DNA from 2 places in the Mycolicibacterium gilvum genome. Region 1 is predicted to be linked to the other one. Evidence: predicted binding sites of a transcription regulator. Region 1 holds the regulator's gene; the other holds the start of a gene.
The links. The regulator LexA, encoded in region 1, represses DNA repair genes until DNA is damaged. The targets are predictions, from matches to a motif close to CGAACANNTGTTCG.

Region 1 (9,599 bases):
CCACCACGCGCCGTGGCGAACTCAGCGACGGACGGGAATTCGTTCTGACCGACACGGTCGGATTCGTCCGTCATCTGCCGACCCAGCTGGTCGAGGCGTTCCGGTCGACACTCGAAGAGGTCGTCGACGCCGAACTGCTCCTGCACGTGGTCGACGGTTCCGACGCCAATCCGCTGGCCCAGATCAACGCGGTGCGCACGGTCGTCAACGAAGTCGTCGCCGAGACGGATGCGACCGCACCACCGGAGTTGTTGGTGGTCAACAAGATCGACGCCGCCGACGGCCTGGTGCTGGCGCAGCTACGGCAGGCGCTGCCCGGGGCGGTCTTCGTATCCGCGCGCACCGGTGAAGGTCTCGATCGCCTCCAGGCGCGGCTGGCCGAGATGATCGCGCCCCGCGACACTGTGGTCGACGTCACGATTCCGTACAGCAGAGGCGATCTCGTCAACCGGGTTCACGCGGAGGGCCGCGTCGACGCGGTCGAGCACATCGAAGCGGGCACGCGCCTCAAAGCCCGGGTGCCGATCGCCCTCGCGGCCGCTCTGTCCGAATTCGCCTCGTTCTGACCTGGCCGAATGCGGTTCCGGGACGCCGGTCCGGTACAGTCGGATCCGACGTCGGCTGCGGAGACCAGAGTTGGTCACCGCTTCGGACATCGTCGACACTGACAGCCGACTTCCATCTGCTCTTGCGTGGCGACACCGCCACCCACTGTGTGCACACTCCCGCTCAACGGTCATCCGTCGCGGCTGCCGGGCACACGCTGCCCGACAAGGCCCAAACGACAGGAAATCCGTAATGACTGCACCTACTTTCGCCGATCTCGGCGTGCCCGCACCGCTGGTGAAGGCGCTGGCCGAGCGCGGCATCGCCGAACCGTTCCCGATCCAGGCCGCCACCCTGCCCGACTCGCTCGCCGGGCGTGACGTGCTGGGTCGCGGAAAGACCGGCAGCGGAAAGACTCTCGCCTTCTCCATCCCGCTGGTGGCGGCGCTGACCGGTATCCGACGCCAGGCGTCGCGTCCGTCGGGTCTGGTGCTGGCGCCGACCCGGGAGCTGGCCACGCAGATCACCGCGGCCCTGGAGCCGATGGCCACCGCCGCCGGACTGCGGGTCACCACCATCTACGGCGGCGTCTCGCAGGGCCGGCAGGTCTCCGCACTGCGCGGCGGGATCGACATCGTCGTCGCCTGCCCCGGTCGTCTCGAAGATCTGATGCAGCAGAAGGTGATCAGCCTCGACAACGTCACGGTCACCGTGCTCGACGAGGCCGACCACATGGCCGATCTGGGCTTCCTGCCCGGGGTCACCCGCATCCTGGCGGCGACGCCCCGCGGTGGGCAGCGCCTGCTGTTCTCGGCGACGCTGGACAACGGCGTCGACAAGCTCGTCCAGCGCTTCCTCGACAACCCGGTGCTGCACTCGGTCAACGAGGCCGCCGAGGCGCCCGCGCAGATGACCCACCACGTGTTCCACGTCGGCGGCGTGCAGGAGAAGAAGGATCTGGTGCACCAGCTCGCCTCGGGCACCGGACGGCGGATTTTGTTCATGCGCACCAAGCATCAGGCCCGCAAGCTCGCCAAGCAGCTCACCGAATCCGGTGTGCCCTCGGTGGACCTGCACGGCAACCTGTCCCAGCCCGCCCGCGAGCGCAACCTCGCCGCATTCTCCAGTGGTGAGGCCCGGGTGCTGGTCGCCACGGACATCGCCGCCCGTGGCGTGCACGTCGACGACGTCGAGCTGGTCGTCCACGTCGACCCGCCGATGGAACACAAGGCCTACCTGCACCGGTCGGGGCGCACCGCGCGTGCCGGCAGTGACGGCGACGTCGTGACCGTCGTGCTGCCCGAGCAGCGCAGGGACACCCAGCAGCTGTTGCGCAAGGCGGGCATCACCGTGCGTCCCCGCGACGTGCACGCGAAGTCCTCCGAGGTGCAGGCGCTCGTCGGCGAGATCGCCCCGCTGCGTGCCCCCGCTCCCGTCGCGCAACCCGCTGCCAAGAAGCCGGATCACGGACGCGGTTCCCGCAACGGCGGGTCCGGCGGCCACGGTAGGTCAGGTGGCGAGCACCAGCGTCGCGGTGGCGGTGGTGGCCGCGGGCGTGACGGGCAGGGCGGCGGGTCGTCGTCCACCTCGCGTGGTCCGCGGCGCCGTGGGCAGCGTCCGGCAGGTCAGTCTCAGCGCGGTGTGAACACCGGAGGCTGATGCGCGCGCACCGGAGGCGGTGTGCCCGCGTACTTTTCGATCTGCACGAGCACGTGCGCACCGGTGCAGCCGTGGGCCAGCTTCGACGTTCCGACGTCGTCGGTCAGCACATTCGGATTGCCGTGTACGCACATCGAATTCGGATCGGCGGGATCGGCAGGATCGAACCACGCCCCGGTCGACAACTGCACCACCTGCGGGCGCACCCGGTCGTCGAGCACCACGCCGGCCAGGCACGCGCCCCGATCGTTGAACACCCTGACCACGTCGCCGCCGGACAGGTCCCGTGCGCGGGCATCCGCAGGATGCATCCGGATCCGTTCGCGCCCGGCGACTTTCGTGGCCTGGCTGGCGGCGCCCGCGTCGAGTTGGCCGTGCAGCCTGCCGGCGGGCTGATTCGCCACCAGGTGGAGCGGATAGTCCGCGGCGCGCGGACCCCCGAGCCATTCGGTGGGTTCGAACCACGCCGGGTGGCCCCGGCAGTCGTCGTAGCCGAACGAGTCGATGTCGGCGGAGAAGATCTCGATCCGGCCGCTCGGTGTGGCGAGAGGGTGCGCCGACGGATCGGCGCGGAAGTCGGCCAGCAGTGTCAGCCCGTCGTCGGTGGGCAGCCGCAGCGCCCCGGCGGCCCAGAACCCGTCGAACGCCGGGACGTCGAAATCCAAGGTGCGCGACCATGTCTCGTAGATGTGGCGCAACCACTGGCGTGAGCTCCGGCCCTCGGTGAAAGCCTGTCGCACCCCCAGGTGTCCGGCCAGCGCCGCATAGGTGTCGTAGTCGTCGCGTGCCTGCGCATACGTCTCGGTCAGCCGGGGCATCGCCATCAGCATCGGATCGTTGCGTGAGCCGGAAAGATCGTCGCGTTCGGCGAACGTGGTGGACGGCACCACGATGTCGGCGTGCTTGGCCATCGCGGTCCAGTAGGGATCGTGCACCACGACGGTGTCCGGGCGCGACAGGGCCCGCCGCAGCCGCGGCAGATTCTGATGGTGGTGGAACGGGTTGCCGCCGGCCCAGTAGACCAACCGGATGTCGGGGTAGGTCAGTCGCAGGCCGTTGTAGTCGAACGGTTCGCCGGGGTGGAGCAGCATGTCGCTGACGGCCGCGACCGGGATGAACGTCGTCACCGGATTGACGCCCTGCGGAAGTCGCGGCAGTCCGCACCGGATCGGTGCGAGGCCGGCCTCGTTCATCGAGCCGTAGCCGTGGCCGAAGCCGCCGCCGGGGAGGCCGATCTGGCCCAGCATGGCCGCCAGGGTGAGCCCCATCCACGGCGCCTGCTCGCCGTGGCGGGTCCGCTGCAGTGACCAGCTCACCGTCACCAGCGTGCGTCCGGCGGCCATCCGCCGCGCCAATGCGGTCAGATCGTCGGCGGACAATCCGCACAGCGACGAGGCCCACTGCGGTGATTTCGGTATCCCGTCGTCGGCGCCGAGAAGGTAACGCTCGAACCGGTCGTAGCCGGTGCAGTGGCTGGCGAGAAACTCGCGGTCGGCCAGCGATTCGGTGGCCAGCACATGCGCCAGCGCCAGCATGATCGCGACATCGGTGCCCGGCACCGGGGCATGCCAGTCGCACGGGCCGTCGACGTCGTCGCGCAGCGGTGAGAACGACACGATGCGACCGCCGCGGGCGCGCAGGCGATTCAAGGCGTCGCGCGCCGGATGCGCGGTCGTGCCGCCGTCGTTGACCGCGGTGTTCTTCAGCGCCAGACCACCGAAACACACCATCGTGTCGGTGTTTTCGACGATCACCTGCCACTGGGTGGACCGCGTGAACAGATCATCGTGGGTGCCGACCACGCGGGGCATGATCACGCCCGTCGCGCCGAGGCTGTAGGAGTGGCGCGAATAGGTGTAGCCGCCAAGACAGTTCAGGAATCTGTGGACCTGGCTCTGGGCGTGGTGGAACCGGCCGGCGCTGGACCAGCCGTAGGAGCCTCCGTAGATCGCCTCGTTGCCGTCGGTGTCGATGACCCTGCGCAGTTCGCCGCCCAGTAGTTCCACCAGGTCATCCCATGTGACCGCGACGAATTCGTCGGCGCCCCGGAGGGTGTCGGGCCCGGGTCCGTTCTCCAGCCAGCCGCGCCGCACGGCGGGTGCGGTGACACGGGAGCGGTGCCGGACGGAACCCGGGAGGTTGCCCAGTGCAGGGGAGGGATCGGCGTCGCCGGACCATGGCCGCACCGAGGCGATGTCGCCCGATTCGACGGTGGCGCTGAACGCACCCCAGTGCGTGAGGCTGGTCCGGGTGCGCGCCACGCACGAGAGTCTACGGACGCCGTTGCGGCGAAAGGACGGGTGAAAAAGCCGCCGTTCTTTTGAAATCAATTCGGCGAGGTGACTTGGTTATCGACGTCGACTGAAGCACAGTGAACGGACGCGGTAACTTTTCTCAGCCTTTTGCAAGAAAACTTGCACAAGGACGCCAGGAACCTGTCACCGACCGCGGGGAGGACGAATGATCCGGCAGCCGATGCTGCGCCTACGTGGGGTCGGTCGCTTGACGATCGGGTTGTTGGGGGTAGCCACGGTGCTCCTGCTGGCTCCACCCGCCATGGCGCAGCCCGAGGTCGACGCGAACAACGCCATCACCGCCGCCTGGGATGCCAGCGGTGGCGACACCGGCCCGCTGGGACCCCGCACGGGAGAGGTCTATCCGGTCGGTGAGGGCTTCGCCCAGAACTTCGCCGCGGGCACGATGTTCTTCACGCCGGACACCGGCGCCCACTTCATGCAGGGTGCGATCCTGGAGAAGTACCAGGCCTCGGGTGGGCCCGCCGACGGCGATCTGGGCTTCCCGACCATCGACGAAGGCCCCGGTCGTGCGCCGGAGAGCCGCAACAGCACCTTCAGTGCGCCCGACAACCCGGTGATCTTCTGGACCCCGGCGACCGGGGCGCGCATCGTGCGCGGACCGATCAATGCGGCCTGGGACAAGCTGGGCGGTTCGTCGGGGGTGCTCGGCGTGCCGGCGGAGGACGAGACGTACAACGGGTCGGTCGTGTCGCAGAAGTTCACCGGGGGGGAGCTGACCTACGACGCGCGCACCAAGACGTTCACCACCGTGCCGCCCGAGCTGGCGGGACAGCTCGCAGACCTGTCGATCCCCGACGACCCCGTCGCGGCGATCAACGCGGCACGCCGGGCCGCCGGCGGACCGCTGGGCCCGCTCGGGGCCGTCGAGGGTGAGGTCTACGACATCGGCGCCGACGGCAAGGGCCAGGACTTCGCCAACGGCGCGATCTACTACAGCCCGGACACGGGCGCCAATGTGGTGACCGGGCAGGTGCTGGAGAAGTACAAGAGCGTCGGTGGCCCCGAGGGTGATCTCGGATTCCCGATCAGCGGGGAAGAGGACGGCGGGCTCACCCCGGCGAGCCGAAAGAGCGCGTTCGCCGCCGAGGACAAGCCGGTGATCTTCTGGACGCCGGACCACGGCGCCTTCATCGTCAGGGGCCCCATCGTCGCGGCCTGGGACAAGCTCGGCGGCGCCACCGGCGAACTCGGCGCCCCTGTCGCTGATCAGACCGAGAGCGGAAACACTCTGTCGCAGCGCTTCAGCGGTGGCGTGATCTCGTGGGACACCTCGGCGAGGACGTTCAGCACCGAGCCCGCCGGTCTCGCCTCGCAGCTGACCGACGTGGTGGTGCCCGGTGCCGACGCCCCGCAGGCGACCCCGCCGACATCGCAGGCGGCGGAGAACAACGAGGACACCGGTCGCAAGTGGAACAAGTGGTGGCTGCTCGCCGTCGTTCCTCTGCTGTTGCTGGCCGGCCTGGTCGCGTTCGCGGTCATGCGGCACCGGGCCCGCCCCGGTGAGGACGACATGTTCACCGCACCGGGTGCCGTCGGGCACGACCCGCAGGATCCCGAGACCGACGGTCACGACGGCCCACACGGCGACGACGGCCGCGAGGACGCCCTCTTCGGTGACCGGTATGCCCGTGAGGGTCTGGGTTCGGTGGCGTCTGCGAACCCGGAGGCACCTCAGGACGAGGAGTTCGCACCGCAACCGCTGAGCTTCTGGGGCGTGCCCGTCCAGCCCGAAGGCGGGGCCGACGCCGGTGACGAGGAACCGCAGATCGACCCCGACGCGGTCGATACGACTCCGACCCGCATCCCGACACCGTCGGAGGTGGCCGGCGATTCGCCGTTCGTCGACGTCGAGACTGCCGCATCCGAGGACGAGTTCGACGAATCCGAGGATGAGTTCGACGAAGCCGACGACGAGTTCGACGAGTCCGAGGATGAGTTCGACGATCTGGCGGTCGTCGACGAGGACGCCGATCTGGCTGCCGACCGTGAACCCCTGGTGCCTCCGGTGCCGATCCCGGTTCGGGACGGACTGACCGACACGGGCAGGCACGCCCGCATCGACATCGATGAGCCGATGCCTCTGGGCACCGCGCTGCACATGCCGCTCGAGGATTCCGACCAGATTCCCGACGGCTATCCGGTCAAGGCCGATACGAAGTCGGGTCTGTACTGGACGCCCGACAGCGCGGACTATCACGAGGCGCCCGTCGAACTCTGGTTCGCCAGCGAGGAGATCGCGCGGACGAACGGATTCGTTCGAGGGGAGTAGCGACCGCTGAGCGGCCGTCGCTCAGATCTTCCGGATGACGGTGACGACCTTGCCGAGAATGGCTGCGTCGTTGCCCGGGATCGGGTCGAACGCGGGGTTGTGGGGCATCAGCCAGACCTGTCCCTTGGTCCGCTTGAAGGTCTTCACGGTGGCTTCCCCGTCGATCATCGCTGCGACGATGTCACCGTTGTCGGCCACGCTCTGCTGACGGACGACCACCCAGTCGCCATCGCAGATGGCCGCGTCGACCATCGACTCGCCGACCACCTTGAGCAGGAACAGCGATCCCTCGCCGACCAGTTCGCGCGGCAGCGGGAACACGTCCTCGACGGCCTCTTCCGCGAGAATCGGACCGCCGGCGGCGATGCGGCCGAGAACCGGCACGAACGTCGGCTCGGGCAGGGCGTCCGACCCGGCCACCTCGGTGGCCACGATGGGGGTCGGGTGGTCGTCGGCCGCGCGGACGTCCACCGCGCGCGGGCGGTTGGCGTCGCGGCGCAGATAGCCCTTGCGCTCCAGGGTGCGCAGCTGATGGGCGACCGAGGACGTCGAGGTCAACCCGACCGCGTCGCCGATCTCCCTGATGCTCGGGGGGTAACCGCGGGTGGTCACCGAGGCCCGGATGACGTCCAGGATGGTGCGCTGACGTTCGGTCAGGCCAGAATCTCGCGACCGTGAGGTGCCGGGGGCGTCGGTGCTGTCACTGCTGTCGTCGCTCATGTGCCCGAATGTAACCCGCTCCGGCGCGATAATCAAACATGTGTTCGAGGCGTGTCGTCTTGTCGGTGGCCTCCGATAGCGTTCGCAACAGTTCGATCACATGTTCTATTCATCGAACACCTGATCGAGTACTGTTCGAACACAAGAGCGAATCCGAACCCCGGACGAAAGGCAGACAGATGACCATTCTCGACGACCGCCAGACGTGGAACGAGTTCGAGCGCGCCCCTCGGCTGCGGGTTGGGAATGGCCGGGTGCGGGCGGTCGCGCCGTCGCGGCGGCCGCGGCCGCAGCGCCCGGCCGGGGCGGCGATCGGGTACCGCGGGACCGGAGTTCTCGTCTCGCGGGCATCGCATCGCCGACGCCCGATCACCCCGATGGCCACGGTCGGGCTGGCACTGGTGGCCGGGGCGATCACGCTGTGGCTCGGTCTGGTCGCCCAGGTCGGTGGGGTGTCGGGAGCCGAGACGCAGATGCCGGGGCGGCTCGCGGTGGTCCAGGTGCAGAGTGGCGAGTCGCTGCAGCACGTCGCGCGGCGCGTCGCCCCCGACGCCCCGGTCACCGAGGTCGTGGCCCGGATCCAGGAGTTGAACGAGCTCGATTCGGCGGCGGTCGACGCCGGTCAGACGTTGATCGCGCCGGTGGCCTGACCGCAGACCCAGGAATCAGCAAACCAGTTGCCACTCAAGCACTCTGAGGATGCGACCGATGCGGTATGTGCCATCAGGTCCGGCGGTGGGCCGGCCGAGAGTCGCACAGGTACGCTCAAAGGCGTTCGAAGCGATCATCTGTCGGAGTGGTGAAGGAGCGGTGATGCACTGTCCGTTCTGCCGTCACCCCGATTCACGAGTGGTCGATTCCCGCGAGACCGACGAGGGCCAGGCGATCCGCCGCCGCAGATCCTGCCCGGAATGCGGCCGAAGGTTCACGACCGTCGAGACGGCCGTGCTCGCGGTCGTCAAACGCAGCGGGGTGACCGAGCCTTTCAGCCGTGAGAAGGTCATCCGGGGCGTACGCCGTGCATGTCAGGGCCGTCAGGTCGACGACGACGCGCTCAACAAGCTGGCGCAGCAGGTCGAGGACGCGGTGCGGGCCACCGGTTCTCCGGAGGTCCCCGCGAACGAGGTGGGGCTGGCGATTCTCGGACCGCTACGTGATCTCGACGAGGTGGCCTATCTGCGGTTCGCGTCGGTGTACCGCTCGTTCTCCTCGGCGGAGGACTTCGAGCGTGAGATCGAGGCGCTGCGCGCCCACCGCGAGGTATCCGCGCGGAGTTAGGGCCAATACCGTTCAGTTAGTGGCTGATGACGGTGACGCTGGGTGGGTGTTCGGGTTGTGGCCAGTGTTGGTGCGCTGATCTTTTGACATGCCACTTGGGCATTTTGCGTTTGATCACGCGGGGAGCTGACCGTGTGCGGCGTGCCGGGTTGATGCGGTCGAGGAGGCGACGGAGGAACGCCTGCCAGTGAGGGTCGGCGGATCGGCGCCGGTTAGGGGGAAAAAGCGCCCTGATGGGCGACGGATTGGCGCACGACGCGCAACGCGGCGGTGAAGCTGAGTCGGTCCGGGTCGTGTCCGCTGTGGTGTGCGGCTTGGCTCATCAACGAGCGAATCGCGTAGTGGCAGCACAGGTATCCCCAGATCTCCTGCAGGACGAGGTCGGGCGACTTCGACCGCAGCACCACCTTCGACCCACGCTGGTGGGTCTTGAGTTCGTCGAAGACGCTCTCGATCTCCCAGCGCTGGGCGTACGCGGCCGCCAACTCGACCGCGGGTGCGGTGTCCGGGTCGGTCAGCGTGGTGAGCAACCGGTAGGCCACGGGGTTGTCGCGGCCGTCGTCGACGGTGTAGTCGATGACGCGAGCCAGCATTGGCTCGCCGTGTCGGTCCTTGGCCGCGCGCAGGTGGGCCAGCCACGAACCGTCGGCGAGATCCTCGACGTGAGTGGGGGTCGGGCCGTTGCGTCCGGTGCTCACGCGGAGGTGTCACGGTCGGGGTTCTACAAGTGGCGGGCTGGCCGCGATGTCGGGCCCACGCCGGCCCCGCGCGTCGGGCCGAGTTGGACGCCAAGGTTGGCGCGTTCCACG
Region 2 (9,599 bases), 820 kb from region 1:
GCTGTAGGCCAGTTCCTCGGTCTTGCCCTGATCCTGGTCGTTCAGCAGGCTGGTCACCCAGTCCTTGACCTCTTTCGGGTCCACCCGCACGACGCTCTGCATGCCGTCGTCGCTCCAGCCGGCTTCCTCGAGGATCGGGATGGTCGCGAACGCGACATTGCCGGCCGCCAGCTTCTGCAGCTGCTCGACGAAATCCATGATGTCCCAACCCTCGGAGAGCACCACCGAACGCTGCACCGCGGACTCCAGAGCACTCAACGTCGACGGGCTCGACAACGTCTTGCTCGAAATCACCTCGTGGGCCATCGACGCCATCGCCGCCTGCTGGCGCGCCACCCGGTCCAGGTCGCCGCGCGGCAGATCATGGCGCTGACGCACGAAGCTCAACGCCTGCGTGCCGTTGAGCTTCTGCCAGCCCGCCGGGAAATCGGCACCCGAAAGCGGTTCGTACACAGGCGCGTTGAGACACACATCGACCCCACCGAGCGCATCGGTGATCAACGCGAAACCGAGCAGTCCGATCTCGGCGTAATGGTCGACCGTGACACCGGTCAGGTTGGCGACGGTCTTGATCAGCTCCTCGCGGCCGGCGGCCTGCGCCTCGGGCTCGGCCTCCGCGGGTTCGACGCCCTGCTGCTCGACGAGTTCCTTCATCTCCTCGAGATGCACCGAGCCGTACACACCGTTGATCTTCATCTTCCCGATACCCGGCGCCTCGACGTAGCTGTCGCGGGGAATCGAGATGGCTGTCGCCGACTCCCCGTTGTTCGGGATGCGGATCAGGATGATCGTGTCCGTGTTGGTCGACACCTCGTCGCCGGCGCGCAGCATCGCGCGCTCCTGGTCACTCAGCGGGTTGCCGTGCGCGTCGGTGCGACTGTCGGAGCCGACCAGCAGAATGTCGATCGCGCCGTCCTCGCCCTCGCCGCCGAGTGCGATCGGGTTGATGTGGTTGATGCCCGCCTCGAACGAGCGGATCTTGCCCCACGCAACCCCGGTGCCGATGACGATGGCCACCGCCAACGCCACGGAAACGGCGCGGAGCATGTGAGCAGCAGGCATCGCCCAAGGCTACTGGCGAGCGGCCCGCAATCCGAGGAGCCCGGACCGGCGTGCCAAACTCGTGATGTGAGCGGCCGAATCGTCATAGCCGGGGCCGGTGGCCTGGTCGGACGTGTGTTGGCAGGTCAGGCCCGCAGCCGGGGCCGCGACGTGGTGGCGCTCACATCGAAGGACTGGGACATCACCGAACAGGGGTCCGAACCGCGCCTCGCGGCCGGCGACATCGTCGTCAACTGCGCCGCCATCACCAACGTCGACCTGGCCGAAGCCGTGCCCGAGCGCTCGCACGCCGTCAACGCCGTCGGCGCAGGCAACGTCGCACTGGCCTGTGCGCGGGCCGGCGCGACGCTGATCCACCTCTCCACCGACTACGTGTTCAGCGGTTCGGCGTCTGAGCCCTACGACATCGACGACGAGCCCGCACCGCTGTCCGTATACGGGCGGACCAAGCTGGCCGGCGAACACGCCGTGCTCGAGGCACTGCCCGACGCCTATGTCGTCCGCACCTCCTGGATCTTCGAAGGTGGCAACGGCACCGACTTCGCCGCGGTGATGCGTCGCGCCGCCGCCGAACCCGGAGACGTCGAGATGGTCGCCGACCAGATCGGGTCGCCGACCTACGTCGGCGACCTGTGCGGGACACTGCTTCAGATCGCCGACGGTGGGGTGCGCGGGCCGCTGCTGCACGCCGCCAACGCCGGTTCGGCCAGCCGGTTCGACCAGGCGCAGGCCGTATTCGCCGAGCTCGGAGCCGACCCCCGACGGGTGCATCCGATCAGCGGCGACCGTCATCGCCGGCCGGCTCCGCGGCCGGCGTATTCGGCACTGGCGGCAACGAAATCCACCGCGGCCGGCCTGACACCGCTGCGGCCGTGGCGCGAAGCACTGGCTGAGGCGCTCGCCACAATGGGCGGGTCGCTACTCTGATCGCCGTGGTGATGCCGGCGTGAACGACGAGTTGTTTGTCGTGACGGTGACGTACTCGCCGGGCCCGCACCTGGAACGTTTCCTCGCCACCCTCACGCACGCGACCGAGCGGCCGGTGACCGTGATCATCGCCGACAACGGGTCCACCGACGGCGCCCCCGAAGAGGCCGTCGAGCGTCACCCGAACGCCAAGCTGTTCCGCACCGGAGGCAACCTCGGGTACGGCACCGCCGTCAACCGCGCCGTCGCCGAATACGGGCTGGCGTCGTCCACCGACTACTTCATCGTCGCCAACCCGGACGTGCAATGGGGACCGCACAGCATCGACCTGCTGCTGGAAGCCACCCGGCGGTGGCCGCAGGCCGGATCGCTCGGGCCGCTGATCCGTGACCCCGACGGCGCGATCTACCCGTCGGCGCGTCATCAGCCGTCGATCATCCGCGGCGGCATGCACGCCGTCGTCGCGCCGGTGTGGCCGTCCAACCCGTGGACCGCCGCGTACCGCCAGGACCGCGCCGAGCCCAGCGAACGCACCGTCGGCTGGCTGTCGGGCTCCTGCCTGCTGCTGCGGAGCGCCGCGTTCACGCAGATCGCCGGGTTCAACGAGCGCTACTTCATGTACATGGAGGACGTCGACCTCGGAGATCGTCTTGAAACAGCGGGCTGGCAGAACGTCTACGTCCCGTCGGCAGAGGTCCTGCACGCCAAAGGCCATGCCACCGGTCGCGACCCGGCCCGCAACCTCGCTGCCCATCACGTGAGCACCTACACTTTCCTCGCAGATCGGTATCCCAAGTGGTGGCAGGCGCCGCTACGCTGGGCTTTCCGGGGAGCATTGGGGGCGCGGGCGAGCCTGGTGGTTCGTAGTTCCCGTCGCAAATCTCGTCAGAGCTAGGCGAAAGGGACAACGATGGTCAATCCGGCTCAGGTGGACGCGGTCGTTCTGGTCGGCGGGATGGGCACGCGGCTGCGACCGCTGACTTTGTCGGCGCCCAAGCCGATGCTGCCGACCGCCGGTCTGCCGTTCCTGACCCACCTGCTGTCGCGCATCGCCGAGGCGGGCATCGAACACGTCGTGATGGGCACGTCCTACAAGGCGGCGGTGTTCGAGTCGGAGTTCGGTGACGGTTCCAAACTCGGTCTGCAGATCGACTACGTCGTCGAGGACGAGGCGCTGGGCACCGGCGGCGGCATCGCGAACGTCGCGTCCAAGCTGCGTCACGACACCGCGGTGGTGTTCAACGGCGACGTGCTGTCGGGATGCGACCTGCGGGCACTGCTGGACTCGCACGAGGAGCGTGACGCGGACGTCACCCTGCACCTGGTCCGCGTCGGCGACCCGCGCGCATTCGGCTGTGTGCCAACGGATTCCGACGGCGTGGTGACGGCGTTCCTGGAGAAGACGCAGGACCCACCGACCGATCAGATCAATGCTGGCTGTTATGTGTTCAAGCGGTCGATCATCGACGACATCCCCAAGGGCCGAGCGCTTTCGGTCGAACGCGAGGTTTTCCCGCAGCTGCTCTCCGACGGTAAGCGGGTGTGCGGCTATGTCGACGCGACCTACTGGCGCGACATGGGAACGCCCGAGGACTTCGTCCGCGGCTCGGCCGACCTGGTGCGCGGCATCGCCCCATCGCCGGCGCTGACGCATCAGCGCGGCGAGAAACTGGTGCACGACGGGGCCTCCGTCGCGCCCGGTGCGCTGCTGATCGGCGGCACGGTGGTCGGTCGCGGGGCCGAGGTCTCCGGCGGTGCGCGCCTCGACGGCGCGGTGATCTTCGACGGCGTGAAAATCGGTGCGGGAGCGGTGATCGAGCGGTCGATCATCGGCTTCGGGGCACATATCGGGCCACGCGCCCTGATCCGCGACGGCGTCATCGGCGACGGCGCCGACATCGGCGCGCGCTGCGAATTGCTGCGCGGCGCCCGCGTCTGGCCGGGCATCACGATCCCCGACGGCGGCATCCGCTTCTCGACGGACATCTAGGGCCGGGGTCTCGCGAAATATCATTCCGGGCTGTTCACGCCGGGACTTTCGCGACCATGGCTTCACTCTCGCGAGTCTGGAAGGCGCGTTTCACCCACGCCGCGATCTCGTAGGGTTTGTCACCCTTCATCACCCGAATGACGATCCAGTCGAGTGCCTCGAGCCGCCGTAGACGGTTCGCGTCCCAGCGATACTGCGCATCACTGGTGCGGTGATGCTCTCCGTCGTATTCCACGGCGATCTTGAGTTTCTCCCAACCCATATCGAGATAGGCGAACGCGTAGCCGGCGTCGTCCATCACCGGGATCTGGGTTTCGGGCCGGGGAAACCCACTGTCGATGAGTGACAATCGCAGCTTCGTTTCTTGCGGCGATTGAGCGCCGGCGTCCATCAGCCCGACAGCTTCTCGGCATCGGCGCACGCCCTTGGTTCCTCGGTACCGCTCGGTGAGCTCGAGGATGGCAGGTGCCTCTACACCTGTGGCGCGCGACAATGCGTCGAGATGCGCTACGGCCTGGCCGCGGGGCAACCTGCGACCGAGGTCGAGTGCGGTGCGAGGTGGTGTCGTGACGAACATTCCGCCGATGCGTGTGATTTCACCGGCGGGAATGCGCTCTCGCCGCGACAGGATGCCGTTCGGAGGATTGCTGTTCGACCACAGGATCTCAACAGGTGCACCGTCGTCGACCCACAGCGCGCCGTGAAGCGCCGCCGCCGCACGACCGGTGATGACTCCACGTCTGTGCGACCACAGCCATGCAGACTCGGCGCGGAGGGCCAGCGTCGGCTCCAGGTGCTTCGGCAGGTAGATGCCGGGATACACGGAGCGGTAGTTCCACCGAAGCTGACCCCGGGTCAGGAAACCCGACCGCAGAGCCTCCGAACCAACAATTGCCTCCCCCATGGGAAGAGCATGCCGATGAAGTCCGGTGGTCTCGCGAGTGTTAATCCAGGGCTGTGGATAACCCCTAGATCACGGCCCGGAATGATATTTCGCGGGCGTCGCGAGGCGGCGTGCGGCGGCGGCGAGTTGGGTGAGGCCGAAGTCGACGTCCTCGGGCAGTTTGTCGAGCGGCCACCACCTCAGATCGAGTGACTCGTCACTGCGCACGAACTCGGCTCCCTCGGGTGCGCGCACCACGAACTGCACGTCGAGGTGGCGGGTCGGCACGCCGAGCGAGCAGGTCACCGGATGCACGTGCAGCGCTGCCGGTTCCGGGTCGATCGTCAGACCCGAGATCCCCGACTCCTCGGTCGCTTCCCGCAGCGCCGCCGCGACGATCGTCTCGTCGGACGGCTCGCAGTGCCCTCCGAGCTGCAGCCACCGGCCGACGCGGGGGTGCAGAGTCAGCAGAGCCTGCTCGCCGCGATGGTCGACCACCAACGCCGATCCGGTGATGTGGCCCGGTGCACACTCCCTCAGACACGCGTCCTCGCGTGCCGCCAGAAAAGCCAGCACCCCGTGGCGCAGCGAATCCTGGGCAGGGTCAGGCGGATTCCATGCCGTCAGGACGTCGACCGTTGATTGATGCAAGCTCATCGTCTGACCAGCAGGCCGTCCGTCGGCACCGGCTCGCGCGGGGCCACCGGGTCGGCCCCGTACCCGATCGCGATGGCGCCCAACGGCTCCCAGTCGTCGGGTAGATCGAGCATCGAGCGCACCAATTCCGGCGCGAAGATCGTCGACCCGATCCAGCAGCTGCCCACCCCGCGCACCGCGAGCCCGACCAGCAGACCCTGCACGGCCGCACCCGCCGCGACCGTGAACATCGTGTGCTCGGCGGCGGTTCGCCGCTCGTCGGGGTAGGTGTGGGCGCCGTCGGGAACCATGAACGGGATGACGAGTTCGGGAGCGTCGTAGAGGATCTGCCCGCGCGAGACCCGGCGCTCGACCGACTCGGCGTCGCGGCCGTCGGCGAGAAGGTCGCTGCGCCACCGCTCCTTCATCGCGTCGAGCAGGCCGACCCGCAGCGCTCCGTCCTGCACCCACACGAACCGCACCGGGCGGGTGTGGTGCGGCGCCGGGGCGGTCAGCGCCTCGCCGACCGCTGCCTCGATCAAAGCCCCGTCCACCGGCTCGGGGCCGAAGTGCCGGACCGATCTGCGCAGCAGTTGCGCCTGCGAGCGTCCCAGTGCCAGCGCCTCTTCGGTGCCGAGCCAGAACAGGTCCTCCTCGCCGGCCCGCACCAGGTTGCGCGCCGAGGATCCGTCGTCGCGCACCGGCAGGCCGCGCACCACCGCGACGGGGACGGCGGTCAGCTTGCCCTTCACCAGATCGGCTGCCGCGGCGATCTCGTCGGCCACCGCGATCTCGGTGACGATCAACTCGTTGCCGTGCTGATCGTGTTCACCGGCGTAGGCGTGCAACACCGCGAGCCCGGCCGCACCGATCGCGACGTCGGTCTGCCCGGTGCGCCACGCGCGTCCCATCGTGTCGGTGACGACGACGGCGACCCGCACCCCGAGCCGTTCCCGCAGTGCGTCGACCAACGCGGCCGCGCTGCCGTCGGGATCGACCGGCAGCAACGCCAATTCGTCGGAGTCGACGTTCGAGCCGTCGACCCCGGCCGCCGCCTGCACGAGGCCCAGCGCGTTCTCGGTGATCAACGTCCGGCCCTTGCGCGCCAGCACCCGCACAGCCTCGCCGTCGATCAGCCTCCGTCGCAGCGCGTCCCGCTCGTCGGGGTCGGTCGGCGCGGCCACCATGCGTCCCTCGGTCTTGGACAACACCTTGCTCGTCACGACGACCACGTCATCGTCGCGCAGCCACGGCGCCGCGTCGGCGATCGCCGACGCGAGATCGTCGCCCGGCCGGAACTCCGGCAGCCCCGGCACCGGCAGCACTTCCACCCGTGCCGACGTGCCGTGGTCGGTCACGGCGCGACCCCGGCCAGTTCCAATCCGGCGCGCACCATCTGCGCGGTCACCGACGGTTCGGACATCAGCAGCGGGACGGCTTTCACGTTCACGCCCTCGATGTCGGCGTGGTCACCCTCGTGGATGAGCCAGCCGTCGAGGATGCCGGTCGCCGAGCGCGCACCGTAGTGGCGGCCGACCGCTTCGGAGGTGCTGTCCACCCCGATCACGGACAGGCACGCATCCGCCATGCCGCGCAACGGCTTTCCGGCGATGATCGGGGAGTAGCCGATCACCGGCGCTTTCGTCGAGCGCAGCGCGCCACGGATGCCGCCGACATTGAGGATCGCGCCGACGCTCACGACCGGGTTCGACGGGGCGATGAGCACCACGTCGGCGCCCTCGATCGCGTCGACGACACCCGGTGCGGCGGTGGCGTTGTCGGCGCCGACGAACGCGAAGCTGTCGGTGGGGACCTGCGCGCGGTGCCGGACCCACCACTCCTGGAAGTGGACGGCGCGCTTCTCGCCGTCATCGGGATCGGTGATCACGACGTGGGTTTCGCACCGGTCGTCGGAGGCGGGCAGCAGTCGCAGTCCGGGGGACCAGCGCCGGCACAGCGCCTCGGTCACGTCCGACAGGGGATAGCCGGCGCGCAGCATCTGGGTGCGGACCAGATGGGTGGCGAGGTCGCGGTCGCCGAGGCCGAACCAGTCGGGCTGCACACCGTAGGCCGCGAGTTCCTCTTTGGCATTCCAGGTTTCGTTCTTGTGCCCCCACCCGCGTTCGGGATCGATGCCGCCGCCGAGGGTGTACATGCAGGTGTCGAGGTCGGGGCAGATGCGCACCCCGAACATCCAGGCATCATCACCAACATTCACCACAGCGGTCACTTCATTCTCATTGGTATCGTCAGTGCCGTACTGCCCCAAGCCCAAGAGATGTTGGACACCGAGCAGGAACCGCGCACCGCCGACTCCGCCGACCAGAACCGTGACCTTCACATCGAACGAGAGTAGGCGGTGGACCAAGCGATCGGGACGGCCGGTCGGAGCGTGATAGACACGCCACAGCGCGACGCGCCGAATTGAAGTCACGGAATGGTATGAATTCCTGTTCTAGCGCTTGACCAGGGCCCCCCGCGCGTGTGTAATCACACCAGTGTCATTTCGCGGTTCTTCGGCCGGTTCCGGTGTCGCAGACCGAGATTCGATCACTTGTTCGAATTGGGATGGTCTCGCGGTCTTTTCGCGAGGCTGGCAGATACGGAACTACGAGACCTGGAGGAGGGGAAATGGCATTTGAACAGGCTGATTTCGGTGATTCCATTCGGTTCGACAGCAGGCTCCTCGGCTCGGTGGGAAGTGCGCCGCACATCCAGACCGGACCGGCACCGAGTGGAACAAATGGACGGCCCCAGCTGAGCCTGGTGCCCGAACGCATCGATTCTTTCGGCGACGACTCCGGCGTCCTCGACGAGGATCAGTGGCAGGAGCGCGCGCTGTGCGCTCAGACCGATCCCGAGGCGTTCTTCCCCGAGAAGGGCGGCTCGACTCGTGAGGCCAAGCGGATCTGCCTGGGCTGCGAGGTCAAGGACGCCTGCCTGGAGTACGCCCTCGCCAACGACGAGCGCTTCGGAATCTGGGGCGGCCTGTCGGAGCGCGAGCGCCGGCGCCTCAAGCGCGGGATCATCTGACCCGCGCGCTCGCACACGCGAACCTCAGTCGTCGTCCAGGGTCGGGTCGATCACTGAAGGTTCCACGCCCAGATACGTGGCTACCTGAGCCACCAGTAATTCGTGGAGCAGCTCGGTCAGCTCGTCGGTGTCCTTAGCCCGACGTTCGATCGGCTTGCGGAACAACACAATTCGCGCGCGCGTCGAGTTTCCCCGAACATCCACCCCCGCCGGGATCAACCGCGCCAGCGCAATGGGGCCGTCCGCCACCACCTCCGGCGGCCACTGCACACTCTCGGGGTCCTTCGGCGCCAGCCGCGGAATCTCGTCCACCGCCACATCGAGTGTGGCCACCCGCTCGTGCCAGCGCCGCTCGATCGGCTCGTAGGCTTCCAGCACCGCCATGTCGAATCGTTCCGCGCGGCTGCGCCACCCCGGAACCGTCGGCGGAAGTAGCGGTCCGCGCATGTCCCGGCCCCGCCGCGACCCCCGATGCCGGCGTCTGGTCACGGACAAGATCGTAACGGTTGGGCTTCGGCCGCCCCGTGGCTGCGCGTGTCCGGCGTGATGCAGGCGATCGTGCACGCTAACCTCCTGCTTGTGAATGTTCCCCGTCGCTGCTGCCGGCCTGGGTGCCCGCACTATGCGGTCGCGACGCTCACCTTCGTCTATGCGGACTCGACGGCTGTCGTCGGCCCGCTGGCCACTGTGTCCGAGCCACATTCGTGGGACCTGTGCGTCATGCACGCCGGTCGCATCACCGCTCCCCGCGGTTGGGAGCTCGTCCGCCACGCCGGCCCGCTGCCGTCGCACCCCGATGACGACGACTTGGTGGCGTTGGCAGACGCAGTACGAGAAGGTCGCGAAAATGCCGTCCCCGGCACCGGCGTCACTGCCGGCTTCACCACGGGGTTCACCGACCCGGTCTCCGGAGCGCACGGCGGCGCGCTGATGGCTCCGCCTGCCCGCCGGCCCGAGACCAACGGCCGGCGCCGCGGACACCTGCGCGTCCTGCCCGACCCCGCCGAATAGCACTGACGAACGGGCGCCACCCCCGCCCCGAGTTCGCGTGCAGACCCCGCGCGACGG

Region 2: a site for LexA is predicted at 8,046-8,059, ahead of cofD (2-phospho-L-lactate transferase). Genes of this name have one in related genera too.

Annotation. Positions count from the first base shown of each region.
Region 1 covers NZ_UGQM01000001.1:2,376,208-2,385,806, forward strand. The annotation lists gene hflX (GTPase HflX) at 1-566, shown strand, start outside; gene DYE23_RS11270 (DEAD/DEAH box helicase) at 799-2,205, shown strand; gene DYE23_RS11275 (molybdopterin-dependent oxidoreductase) at 2,178-4,466, opposite strand; gene DYE23_RS11280 (LGFP repeat-containing protein) at 4,666-6,792, shown strand; gene lexA (transcriptional repressor LexA) at 6,814-7,512, opposite strand; gene DYE23_RS11290 (LysM peptidoglycan-binding domain-containing protein) at 7,692-8,162, shown strand; gene nrdR (transcriptional regulator NrdR) at 8,326-8,790, shown strand; partial or broken gene DYE23_RS11305 (IS4-like element ISMfl1 family transposase) at 9,003-9,491, opposite strand.
Region 2 covers NZ_UGQM01000001.1:1,556,925-1,566,523, forward strand. The annotation lists gene DYE23_RS07370 (LCP family protein) at 1-1,062, opposite strand, end outside; gene rfbD (dTDP-4-dehydrorhamnose reductase) at 1,129-1,989, shown strand; gene DYE23_RS07380 (glycosyltransferase family 2 protein) at 2,009-2,884, shown strand; gene manB (mannose-1-phosphate guanylyltransferase ManB) at 2,900-3,979, shown strand; gene DYE23_RS07390 (hypothetical protein) at 4,014-4,883, opposite strand; gene DYE23_RS07395 (NUDIX hydrolase) at 4,953-5,519, opposite strand; gene DYE23_RS07400 (coenzyme F420-0:L-glutamate ligase) at 5,516-6,856, opposite strand; gene cofD (2-phospho-L-lactate transferase) at 6,853-7,839, opposite strand; gene DYE23_RS07410 (WhiB family transcriptional regulator) at 8,262-8,531, shown strand; gene DYE23_RS07415 (metallopeptidase family protein) at 8,556-8,978, opposite strand; gene DYE23_RS07420 (DUF3499 domain-containing protein) at 9,111-9,542, shown strand.